Regions from separate parts of the Exiguobacterium sp. K1 genome, predicted to be linked through region 4. Evidence: riboswitches for the same ligand, from Rfam matches in the RefSeq annotation. Region 4 holds a riboswitch; each other region holds the start of a gene.
The links. Region 4 has a riboswitch for S-adenosylmethionine ahead of mmuP (S-methylmethionine permease). Riboswitches for the same ligand answer to the same signal wherever they lie in the genome.
Positions count from the first base shown of each region.

Region 1: another riboswitch for S-adenosylmethionine. It lies ahead of N7U64_RS06385 (methionine ABC transporter ATP-binding protein); the one in region 4 lies ahead of mmuP (S-methylmethionine permease).
Region 2: another riboswitch for S-adenosylmethionine. It lies ahead of N7U64_RS10920 (Na+/H+ antiporter NhaC family protein); the one in region 4 lies ahead of mmuP (S-methylmethionine permease).
Region 3: another riboswitch for S-adenosylmethionine. It lies ahead of N7U64_RS07185 (alpha/beta hydrolase); the one in region 4 lies ahead of mmuP (S-methylmethionine permease).

Region 1 is NZ_JAOTIT010000002.1:205,327-208,438, reverse strand. Features, by position in the region: gene N7U64_RS06395 (MetQ/NlpA family ABC transporter substrate-binding protein) at 1-36, opposite strand, end outside; gene N7U64_RS06390 (methionine ABC transporter permease) at 71-736, opposite strand; gene N7U64_RS06385 (methionine ABC transporter ATP-binding protein) at 726-1,739, opposite strand; SAM riboswitch class I at 1,822-1,925, opposite strand; gene N7U64_RS06380 (aminotransferase class I/II-fold pyridoxal phosphate-dependent enzyme) at 1,988-3,112, opposite strand, start outside.
Region 2 is NZ_JAOTIT010000004.1:239,622-242,733, reverse strand. Features, by position in the region: gene N7U64_RS10930 (alpha/beta hydrolase) at 1-242, opposite strand, end outside; gene N7U64_RS10925 (metal ABC transporter solute-binding protein, Zn/Mn family) at 420-1,373, shown strand; SAM riboswitch class I at 1,442-1,545, shown strand; gene N7U64_RS10920 (Na+/H+ antiporter NhaC family protein) at 1,624-2,931, shown strand; gene N7U64_RS10915 (hypothetical protein) at 2,970-3,112, opposite strand, start outside.
Region 3 is NZ_JAOTIT010000002.1:379,931-383,042, forward strand. Features, by position in the region: gene N7U64_RS07175 (methionine ABC transporter permease) at 1-127, opposite strand, end outside; gene N7U64_RS07180 (methionine ABC transporter ATP-binding protein) at 117-1,148, opposite strand; SAM riboswitch class I at 1,235-1,338, opposite strand; SAM riboswitch class I at 1,587-1,690, shown strand; gene N7U64_RS07185 (alpha/beta hydrolase) at 1,753-2,511, shown strand; gene N7U64_RS07190 (thymidine kinase) at 2,577-3,112, opposite strand, start outside.
Region 4 is NZ_JAOTIT010000004.1:67,684-70,795, forward strand. Features, by position in the region: gene N7U64_RS10070 (polysaccharide pyruvyl transferase family protein) at 1-1,127, shown strand, start outside; SAM riboswitch class I at 1,235-1,336, shown strand; gene mmuP (S-methylmethionine permease) at 1,417-2,817, shown strand; gene mmuM (homocysteine S-methyltransferase) at 2,792-3,112, shown strand, end outside.

The DNA of each region.
Region 1 (3,112 bases), on a different contig from region 4:
TAGTCCTGTTGCTAAAAAGGCATAACGTTTTTTCATATTCATTCTCTCCCTTACGATTCTCTATTTTTGGTTAACGTTTATCAGCACGACGGGCCAGAACATTGCCAAGCCCTTGAATACTTTGAACAATGATGACGAGGACGACAATTGTCACGATCATGACGACATTATCGTACCGGTAATAGCCAAAGCGGATGGCCAGGTCACCGACGCCGCCACCACCGACGATACCGGCCATGGCGGAAAACCCGATCAGGCTGATGGTCGTCAAAGTGACGGCTTGAATGATGCCGGGAAGGGCCTCCGGTAAGAGTGCACTGATGATGATCCGAAACGGTGTCGCGCCACACGCTTCTGCTGCTTCAATCAATCCCGGTGGAATCTCGCGAAGCGATGTTTCGACCAGTCGGGCGAGAAACGGAATGGCGGCGACACTCAGACTGACGGAAGCTGCTGTCGGTCCAATCGTGTTATCGAGTAATAATTGTGTCAGCGGAATTAACGCGACGAGCAGAATGATGAACGGTAACGAACGGACAATATTAACGAAAAAGTCCAAGATGCTGCGAACGACGACGTTCTGGAAAAACAATCCCCGGTCCGTGATGAATAGCAGAATCCCGAGTGGAATGCCGATGATGAGGGCGAAGCCAAGTGAGATTCCGACCATCAAAGCCGTTTCCGCTAACGCTTTCGTAAGATCCGGTAACATGATTTCAATCCGTTCAAGCCACATCCTGAATCACCTCAAGCGTATGGAGTTGTTCTTCGAGCCACGTCAGGGCCCGGTTCACGTGAAGGGTCGGACCGGTCAGGCTGACGATCAGCACTCCGAATGCGACGTTTTGAATATAATCGACCTTACCGTGGAGAATGCTGACGGAAATATCAAACTGTTTGATTGCTTCCGACAACGTACTTTCACCGGTTTTCTCACCCGTGAATTGCAGGCGGATGATTTTCCCCGGTGTCGTCCGCAAAATCCGTTCCGGTAACTCGATCTGGAGTGCCGTATCGACATAATGTTTCGTGACATCATGTGCCGGCTGACTGAACAGGTCGTATGTACGGGCGACTTCAACGACTTCACCTTGCGCCATGACGGCAACCCGGTGACAAATCTGTTTGACGACATCGATTTCATGGGTAATGAGAATGATCGTCAGGCCAAGCCGTTCATTCAAGTCTTTCAGCAGTTCGAGAATTTGTAGCGTCGTGACCGGGTCAAGAGCGGACGTGGCTTCGTCACATAACAGAACGCTCGGGTTATTCGCCAGGGCGCGGGCAATCCCGACCCGTTGCTTTTGACCGCCGCTGAGCTGACTCGGGAAATTCGTCTCGAAGCCTTCGAGTCCGACCAGGGAGACGAGCTCTTTGATCCGTTGCGGGAAGTCAGTCCGTTTGACGCCGGCAGCCTTTAAGGCAAAGGCGATATTATCGGCGACGTTCCGGGATTGAATCAGTTGGAAATGTTGAAAAATCATCCCGATGTTCAAACGCAGTTCGCGTAAGCTGCCTTTGGAGAGGCCGGACAGATTAGTGCCCGATACTTTAACCGTTCCTTGTGTCGGTGTCTCCAGTCCGTTGATCAGACGGAGCAGGGTGCTTTTTCCGGCACCGGATTCACCGATGATGCCAAAGATTTCACCTTGCTGAATCGTTAAATTGACGTCACGTAAGGCAAAAATGGGTGTCCGGTCACGAACGAACCGTTTAGTGATCCCTTTAAATTCAATCATCTGTCGTTTCCTCCCTATACAAAAAAATCGCCTTTTTCCAGTTAAGAGCAACCAGAAAAAAGCGACGAAGTGAAAATTTCGTAACTTATCTCTCAGAATGAAACATTCTGTAGGATGTGGCACCGTTCCTTAAAGGTGGTTGCCGGACGTCGTTGGGCCTAATCCCTCGGTCGCTCTCGATAAGTAGATATGCTGTTGGGACTTACTGTAACGGAAATCATTCCCATTTGTCAAACGTTTTTTCAGAATTATTCCGCAACGGTCTGGCGAAACAGATTCAATTGACCAATCCGTTCGGTTGCTTCGACGAGTCGTTCGGCGTCAGCAATCAGGCTGATCCGGACGTAACCTTCCCCGTATTCGCCAAAGAAATGTCCCGGTGTAACGGCGACATGCGCTTCGTCGAGCAGGTGATCGGTAAAGCTTTGGGACGTGTAGCCGGACGGGACCGGCAACCAGACGAAGAACGAACCGCCCGGGATCGGTCCGTCCCAACCGATTTCCTGTAACTTGCCGAACAAGGCATCACGCCGGGCTTCATACAGAGCGCTCAGTTCGCGGACACACGTCTGATCGCTTGAAAGAGCGACGGTTGCTGCCTGTTGAATCGGTGTGAAAGCACTGACGTATAAGTGTTCCTGGTACGTCTCGATACTTGCGATGACGGACGGATTCCCGATGGCGAAGGCGATTCGGAAACCGGACATGTTAAAACGTTTCGATAATGAAAACAGTTCGATTCCGACGCCTTTTGCGCCTTCCGTCTGGAGGAAACTGCGGGTCGGACCGTCGAAGCTGATTCCGCCGTAGGCGAGGTCGTGGACGACGCAAATGTCGTTCGCATCAGCAAAGGAAACCGTTTGCTCGAAGGCTTCCGCTGTCGCCGTCGCTCCGGTCGGATTGCTCGGGTAGTTGAGGAACAACATCCGGGCCCGTTCGACATCTGTCGTATCAAGTAACGTGTAGTCAGGTAAAAAGGCATTTTCCGCAAGGAGCGGCAATGTTATCGGGTAAGCTCCGGCAAGGGCGGCGCCGGATAAGTAATCCGGGTATCCGGGATCAGGAACAATGACACCTTCACCGGGATTGACGATCGTTTGCGGTAAAGCGACGATACCGGCTTTGCTGCCGAGCAGAATGGCGACTTCAGAGGCCGGATCGATGTTTACGCCAAACTCTGACTGATAAAAATCCGCGACAGCCTGTTTGAGGAAATCGTGTCCGCGAAACGGCGGGTACTGGAGGTTTGAAGCGTCATTGATTGCCTCTTTCAAGGCATCCAGAATATGTACAGGTGTCGTCTGATCGGGTGTTCCCTGACCAAGCGTGATGACGTCATGGCCGGCAGCCTTGACGGCACCGATCCGCTGGGC
Region 2 (3,112 bases), 170 kb from region 4:
TGCGCATAAATCGCGACCGGGAAAGGACCGTCCCCTGGAGGATAGTATAAATCCAGCTTCAATTCTTGGGTGTGAACGGTTTTATACACAACCGTTCGCGGCGCGAGTTGGACTTCTGACAGCGGAAGAGCCGGTTCTGTCCATCGTAATAACGCACCGTAGTTGTTCCAGATGCTTGCTCCGGCCGCAGCCGTCGTTAAAATCGCTGCCCCTCCCATCAGCCAAGCGGTTTCCCGTTTCACCTCATCACCTCCGAAATTCCCTCTCGATTTCTAATCTTATTAGTCTTTTACCCGATTTATTTAGAAGTCGAACGTCTTCCCTGACTGGTACTTGACGCTTGGTTTCGGATTCGTTATAGTGAAAAGGTTCAAATCGGAATAATTACGTTTTAATATTTTTTTGGAGGGTTTATTCATATGAAAAAATTACTTTCAGCTTTCACGGTCGCCTTTGCAGGAGCTGCTTTTCTTGCTGCCTGCGGTTCTTCCGAATCCACTCAGGATGCGGCCGACCAAAATCTCCGTGTCTATACATCAACGTTCGCCACTGCAGCAATCGCCAGGGAAATTGGCGGCACGGACATCGACGTCCAGATGATCGTACCTTCGGGGGCCGATCCGCATTCGTACGAACCGACGTCTAAACAACTGACTGAAATCGCACAAGGTGATCTGTTCCTTTTAACGGGTACGACACTTGAGCCGTACTCAAAAAAAATCAAAGCCAGTCTCAAAGGCAATGATGTTCGTTTCGTCGAGACGAGCAAAGGCATCGACCTGCTCGAAGCGAATGCCACGCTTCATGAGCATGAAGGACATACCGATGACCATGCGGCAGAAGAGCATGATCACGGCAAATTTGATCCGCATGTCTGGCTCGATCCGAACAATGCCAAAGTGATGGCTCAATCCATTACGACGGCACTCGCTAAAGAAGTACCTGCTAAAAAAGCAACGTTTGAGAAAAATCTCACCGCTTTTAATGGCGAGGCCGATAAGCTTGATCAAAACTTGCAACAGGCTGTTGCTGACGGATCCAAAAAAGAACTGCTCGTGACACATGCCGCTTACGGGTATTTAGCGGAACGCTACGGCTTCTCACAATTGCCGATTGCCGGCATCTCTCCGTCGGACGAGCCTTCGCAAAAGCAACTGGCAGCAATCGTCAAGGAAGCCAAACTTCACGACTTGAAGTATATCGCTTTCGAAGAGACGGTCTCACCGAAAGTCGCACGCGTCATTCAACAGGAAATCGGAGCGGAAGCGATTACGATCCACAATCTCGAATCCGTCACGAAAGCACAGCAAAATGCTTCCTATTTTGATTTGATGAATGAAAATGTCGCGACTCTCAAACAAGCACTTCAGTGAAGTAGTGTTGACATGCAGTAAAAGATACGTTACGGTAGAAAACGTATTTCAGACAATTAAATGACTTCTTTTTATCGTGAGAGACGGAGGGACTGGCCCGATGATGTTTCGGCAGCGGACGATTAAATCGTACTGTGCCAAATCCAGCAAGCTGCGGCTTGAGAGATAAGAAGAGCGTCTTTTTCAGTAAAGACCTCCTTCTTTCTTGCGAAGGAGTCTTTTTTTGTACTTGTAGAAAAGGAGTGGTTTGATGAACGAAACGATTACACCGAATAAATGGGCACTTCTACCGTTACTTGTCTTTTTAGTTCTTTTTATCGGTGCCGGTATTTTTTACGATGACTTTTACAAGTTTCCGATTCTGATTGCGGCTTTGATTGCCTTGATTTTTGCGGCGGTCACAACAAAGGGCGGCATCAATCAGACAGTGGAACGGATTGCAGCAGGTGCAGGAAATCCGGACATCATGATTATGGTCTTTATCTTCTTGCTTGCCGGTGCCTTTTCCGGAACGGCCGATGCAATCGGCGCAATCGAAGCGACCGTCAATGCATCATTAACATTTTTACCCCCGTCCCTTCTGATGAGCGGACTATTCATCATTGCCGCCTTCATCTCGATGGCGATGGGAACTTCCACCGGTACGATTGCGGCACTCGCTCCGATCGCTCTTGGAATCCATGAAGCAACCGGTGTCAATGTCGCGGTTGCGGCAGCCGCCGTCGTTGGTGGCGCAATGTTCGGCGACAACTTGTCGTTCATTTCCGATACGACGATTGCAGCCGTCCGGACACAGAAAACCAACATGCGCGACAAATTCAGAACCAACTTCCTGATCGTTTTACCGGCAGCTATTCTGACCATCATCATCCTGGCCTTTGTCTCAGGTACAGGAAATGTTGTCGAAGCAAAAGCGTTTGAATTTTATAAACTGATTCCGTATCTGTCCGTCATCGTACTCGCCTTGTTTGGCGTCAACGTGATCCTCGTCCTCGTCGGCGGTACATTGCTGACAGGAATTATCGGGATGCTTGACGGCAGTTTCGGCTTAAGCGGTTTTGTCCTGTCGATGTCTGACGGCTTGATGGGAATGGCGGAAATCTCGATTTTGACATTACTGATGGGTGGCCTCGTCAGTCTGATCACCTTTAACGGCGGGATCGCGTATCTGAAAGAAACGCTGACGCGGAAAATCTCGCAACGCCGCGGTGCGGAATTCAGTATGGCTGCACTCGTCAGTGCGACGAATCTCGCAACAGCAAACAATACGATTTCGATTCTTGTCGCCGGTCCACTGGCAGCAGAAATCGCGGATACGTATGACATTGACCGGAAAAAGTCAGCCAGTATCCTTGATATCTTCTCTTGCGGTATCCAAGGAATCATCCCGTACGGCGCCCAGTTGCTGATTGCAGCGGAATTAACGAAAACGGCTTCCCCGGAACTGATTCCTTATCTGTTTTATCCGTTCCTGCTTTTCGTATGCGGATCTCTCGCGATTCTTTTCGGCTTCCCGCGTCGGAAAACATCGGACGCACGTCAAAAAAATGTTTCATAACAAACAGACCCGTCGCAACAGCGACGGGTCTGTTTGTCTTATTTTTTCCGGTCTTGGCGGTTGAGAATGAAGTACGCAATCGCTGGAAGCGGGAACTGAATCAGTCCTGCGCCTCCCCAGACCCATGGATTCCGCCCCGTCTTCCGTGCGCCGAGGAACAAGCATACCGCTTGTGTCCCTA
Region 3 (3,112 bases), on a different contig from region 4:
CTTTGCGTGTCACGACAAGCAGAATCCCGAGTGGTAAACCAATCAATGTCGAGAAGAGTAATGACAGTCCGACCATCGTCAACGTCTGCAGAAAAGCAGTCCAGATGTCCGTGTAATTAACTAGCATCTGCGAGCACCTCCTCGACGATGACATCCGATTGATCGATATATTGTAGTGCCCGCTTGATTTCTGCCGCATCGCCAATCAGTTCAACGAGCAGACTGCCGAACGGGATGTTTTGCAGTTCCGTGATGCTGCCGTGCAGGATGTTGAGATCGACATCAAAGCGTTTCGCGACCTGCGATAAGAGCGGTTGTCCCGTCCCTGCCCCGAGGAAGTTGATTTTGTAGATGTGATGGCCGGCATCCCGTTGGTCGATGACTTTTTGAACCGAGGCCGGAATCTCATCCTGCATGACAGAGCGGACGAAGTTTTTCGCCGTCGCCGTCTGCGGATTTGAGAAGACGTCGAACACGGTCCCCGATTCAATCAGCTGACCGGCTTCGATGACGGCGACCCGGTCACAAATCTCGCGGATGACCCCCATCTCATGGGTAATCAGTAAAATTGTGATGCCGTATTCCTGATTGATTTGCTTCAGCAGACGCAGTATGTGTTGGGTCGTCTGCGGATCGAGGGCGGAAGTCGCTTCGTCACACAACAGGACCGACGGCTGGGTGGCGAGTGCCCGGGCGATGCCGACCCGTTGTTTCTGCCCGCCCGATAACTGATCCGGATAATGATCGGCTTTATCTGCCAGGTCGACGAACTCGAGCAGTTCCGTGACCCGCCGCTGGACCTCATCTTTTTTGACACCTTTTAAGACAAGGGGTTTTGCGACATTCGCAAACACTGTATTCGAATCCAGCAGGTTGAAGTGCTGAAAGATCATCCCGATGTGTTGCTTCGCTTCCCGTAATTGCTTCGCCGACAGTGTCGTCAAATCTTGTCCATCGACCGTCACACTGCCGGATGTCGGCCGTTCAAGCAGGTTGACGCAACGTAATAAGGAACTTTTCCCGGCTCCGCTGAAACCGATGACGCCGAAGATTTCGCCTTTTCGGATTTCAAGATCCACGCCATTCAGCGCAGCGATCGATTGATCATTTGTTTCATAGATTTTTTTTACATTTTTGAATGTAATCACCACTTTTTCCCCCTTCAAAATACAAAAAAGGTCTCTTCTTAAGAAACAAGAAGAGACCTGGATCCGCACAATGGCAGAATCCACTCGACTCATCTCTCAGACAATTGTCTGATGGAATTGGCACAGTGCTCATAATGAGTCTGTTGCCGAGGTTTCGTAGGGCCAGTCCCTCCACCTCTCTGGATAAGTGTTGCGGTATGAAATTCGTATGTGTGTTGTTGCCGGTTGAACTTATGTCGTAAAACTAATTTTTACACTACAGAAAGATCTTTTAAAGGTCAACCATATTTTCAAAAATAAACCATATGACCCATATCGATTGCTGTCCCGGGACAAACCGGATCCTTGCATAAGTTTTGATGCCATTAAAGAGAGTTTGACAATCCCTTTCCGTCAATGCTATCATCTTCTCAATGATTAATCCGACAATTCCTATACGATATATCAAGAGTGGACGAGAGACCTGGCTCTAGGACTCCACGGCAACCTGCCGATCGGCAAGGTGCTCCGACCAGCAAAGCAGCTGCTTTGGATGATACACACGAGAAACTCGTTTGCGTCCAAAGCCAAACGGGTTTTTATTTTTGAAATGGAGGACGAGATGATGAGTATGGTTTATCCTGTTATACCGGGTGCCGAAGCCTTTTCCTTAGGACGCGGATCCGTCGGCATTTTGCTCTGTCATGGTTTTAATGCAACGCCGCAAAGTGTTCGGGCTGTAGGAGAACAGTTCGCCGCACACGGTTTTTCCGTCCATGCGCCACGCCTGCACGGGCATGGGACGGATCTGCGAGAATTCGAAGCGGCGACGGCCGATGACTGGAAGCAGAGCGTCCGGGACGGCTTTGAACAATTGGCGGGACGATGCGAATCCGTCTTCATCGTCGGCCAATCGATGGGGGCAACACTTGCCCTGTCACTTGCCGCTGAAGGTCTCCCGGTCGCAGGAATCATCACCATCAATGCCGCCTTGTCCGTCCCTGCCTATGAAGCCTTATCGTTCACCGATTGTCCGGTCTATCTGCCGGAAAGTGCGCCTGATATTAAACAGTCGGCTTTTGAAATCATCTATGATTTCGTCCCCGCTGTCTGCGCTTCGGAACTGTTACGACTGATTAAGGAGACACGGTCAGCCCTTGCGGCAATTCAAATTCCGACACTTATTTTATATTCTGCCGAGGATCATGTCGTGCCGCCGGTCTGTTCCGATTATTTGTACCGGACGATCGGTGCGGCGGATAAGCGCAGTTACTGTCTGCTTGACTCCTATCACGTCGCAACGCTTGATCACGACCAAAAGACGATTGTCCGCGAAACACTTCAGTTCGTCGAACAGTTCAGCCGGTTGACACAGACCGGTTGATTTCAAAAAAAAAGCGAACGATTCTTCGGTCTGACTGCCGGGAATCGTTCGCTTTTTTACATTTCTTAATTGTGCTGCTGCTTTTTCCATTCCTGCAACGGTTGTGGTTTTCCCGGTACTTGATGGCAATGGCGGCAACGTGGTTCATAGGACTCAGATGCCCCGACCAGAATGATCGGATCATTGTAGTTGGCCGGTTTTCCGTCAATCAATCGTTGGGTCCGCGATGCCGGATCGCCGCACGACAGACAAATCGCCTGAAGTTTTGTCACGAATTCTGCGCGTGCCAATAATTCAGGCATCTTGCCGAATGGTTCTGCCCGAAAATCTTGATCGAGGCCTGCGCAAATGACGCGTTTGCCATCTTGAGCCAGTGCTTCGATGACGGCGACAATCTCATCGTCAAAAAATTGAACTTCGTCAATTGCGACGATTTGCGTCTCTTCCGCCACTGCTGCATAGACATCACGGCTCGTCGCCATCGGAATCGCGATGACCGAATTGCCGACGTGCGACACGACGTGTTCCTCATGATACCGGTCATCGATTGCCGGCTTGAACACTTGAACCGGTAACTTTCCATACTGTGCCCGTCTGACAC
Region 4 (3,112 bases):
AATTAAAGATTCCGGTCGTCGTCATCGGTGTCGGTTTACGTGCACCGTTTGAAGCGAACTTAAACGACGGTTTCTCGTTCGATGAAGATGTTAAAGCGTTTGTCAGTGCAGTTCTTGAGCGCTCAAGCATGCTTGGACTTCGCGGCGAAATCACATCAAAATACCTGACGCGTCTTGGTTTCCGTGAAGGAATCGACCACAAAGTCATCGGTTGCCCATCGATGTATGCGTTCGGTCGTGACTTGAAGATCCGTGAAACGAACATCACAAAAGATTCAATGATCGGGGTTAACTCGTCACGTCTTGCACCGCAAAACGTCCTTAACTTCATCACACGCGGAATGGAAGAGTATCCGAATCACTACTTCATCCCGCAATGGATGAAAGAGTTGCGTTTGACGTACACAGGGACACATCCGATTGCTGACTTATCGGTCACGAACTATCCGGTTAAAATGTCAGATCCGACTTACATGAATGACCGTGTCCGCTTCTTCCTGAACGCACAGACATGGATCGACTTCTTGAAAGAAGCAGATTTCAGCTTCGGAGCACGTCTTCACGGAAACATCACGGCAACACTTGCCGGAACACCAAGTATCCTGATTCCGAAAGATGCACGAATGCGTGAATTAACGGATTATCACCAATTGACACACATCTGGGCAAATGACATCACAGACAGCACACGCTTGTCGGATGTGATTGAGTCAGCTGACTTCCAAAGCCCGACACGTGTTCAAGCACGTAACTTCGACAACTTCGTTGATTTCTTGAACACAAATGATTTAGAGCACATCTACAAAGAAACGAACTATCCGGAGAACGTTCCGTTTGATCGCGAAATGGCAAAAGCAGAGTTGCTCCCGGTCGTTAAACCGATCACAGGAATCAGCATTGAAGAAGCTGTTTCACGTTTTGAATCATACTTCCCGGCCGAAGAGCAAAAAATCGTGGCTGCTCAAAAACGCGATAAAGCAAAAATGGCTGAAAAAGATAAAAAAATCAAATCGCTTCAAGGCAAGTTGAACAATCAAACAAAAGAAATGAAGCATCAACAAGGCACATTGAACCGCAAAGCGGTTCGGATGGCATTGAAGACTGCCGATTTGTTTGCGAAAAAATAAGCGATAGACGTCTTATACCAATTTGGTGTAAGGCGTTTTTTTGTATGATAAATTCTGAATTGTGTTGACAATTCAGAACGGGGTTGGTACTGTTATGAAAAATTACATTCTTATCCAGAGAGGTGGAGGGACTGGCCCTTTGAAGCCTCAGCAACAGGTCGAAAGATACTGTGCTAATTCCTGCGGGTGTTGCACCCGATCGATAAGCTTCTTTTTATTGTCGACCGACGCACCCATGCATGTGGGTGCGTTTTTTATTTTATGAGAGAAAGAGGAGTGTGGAGGAGCAATGAAAGAAGGAACGTTTCGTCGGAAAATGGAATCCCGGCATATCGTCATGCTGTCACTTGGCGGTGTCATCGGGACGGGATTATTTTTAAGTACAGGTTATACGCTGGAGCAGGCGGGGCGTGTCGGAACGATTTTATCGTACTTGGTCGGAGCTCTGGCCGTCTATCTCGTCATGCTCTGTTTAGGAGAGTTAAGCGTACATATGCCGGAAACCGGTGCCTTTCACAGTTACGCGACAAAATATCTTGGGTCCGGAACAGGGTATACCGTCGCCTGGCTCTACTGGCTGACATGGACAGTTGCGCTCGGTTCAGAGTTTACGGCAGCCGGTTTATTGATGCAACGCTGGTTTCCGGACGTTCCGGTCTGGCTGTTCAGCGCGTTATTTGTCGTCATGATTTTAGGGATTAACGTCTTGACGGTTCGGTTGTTCGCAGAAGTCGAATTTTGGTTTTCCGCCGTTAAGGTGCTGACGATTTTAGTGTTCATCGTCCTGGGAACAGCGGCCATTGTCGGATTTTTACCGCTTGCTGATGGATCGCAGGCTCCGTTGCTTGCTCCTTTGACGGAGGGTGGACTGTTTCCAAACGGAGCATTCGCCATTCTGATGACCATGCTCGCCGTCAACTTTGCCTATTCCGGAACAGAGTTGATCGGGATTGCGGCAGGTGAAGCCGTTGATCCGAAACGAACGGTACCGCTGGCCATTCGAACGACCGTCTTCCGGCTTGTGTTATTTTTTGTCGGAACGATCATTGTGCTCGCGATTCTTTTACCAAACGACTCAAAAGGAGTACTCGAAAGTCCATTCGTTGCCGTGTTCGAACGGATCGGTCTCCCGTTTGCAGCAGACATCATGAACTTCGTTATCCTGACAGCGATTTTATCGGCAGCGAACTCAGGTCTTTATGCCGCCTCACGGATGCTCTGGTCTTTATCCGATCAACGGATGATTACGCCGTTCTTTTCTAAATTAAATGCGAACGGAGTGCCGACACGTGCCGTTCTCTTCAGTATGATCGGTGGTCTGCTGGCCCTGTTTTCGAGCATCTATGCACCGGATTCTGTCTACATTGCCCTTGTCTCGATCTCGGGACTGGCCGTCGTCGTCGTCTGGATGAGCATCAGTGCCTCACAGTTCATGTTCCGCAAACGGTATCTGCAAGAAGGAAAGGATGTCAGCGATTTGGTCTACCGGACGCCCTGGTATCCGTTTGTACCGATTTTATCCTTTTTGATGTGTCTGGCTTCTTTGATCGGAATCGCCTTTGATCCGACGCAACGGGTTGCCCTTTATTTTGGTGTTCCTTTTATCGCGGTCTGCTACATCGTTCATCATCTGACTAAAACATCATGGAAACGGAGTGAGGAAGATGTCAAAGAACAACAATCCAGTTGAGCAACTATTAAAAAAACAGCCTTATATTTTATTGGACGGAGCACTGGCAACGGAACTCGAACGTCACGGGAGTAATCTCGACGACCCGCTGTGGTCGGCACGGGTATTGCTTGAAGAACCGGAACAGATTCACCGGGTCCATGCGGATTATTTTAAGATTGGAGCAGATTGCGCCATCACCGCTAGTTATCAGGCAAGCGTGACCGGATTCGGCAGTCGGGGAATTAAAGAGGATGAAGCGGTTGAACTGATCAAACAAACCGTATATCTGGCACAACAGGCGCGTGCGGAAACC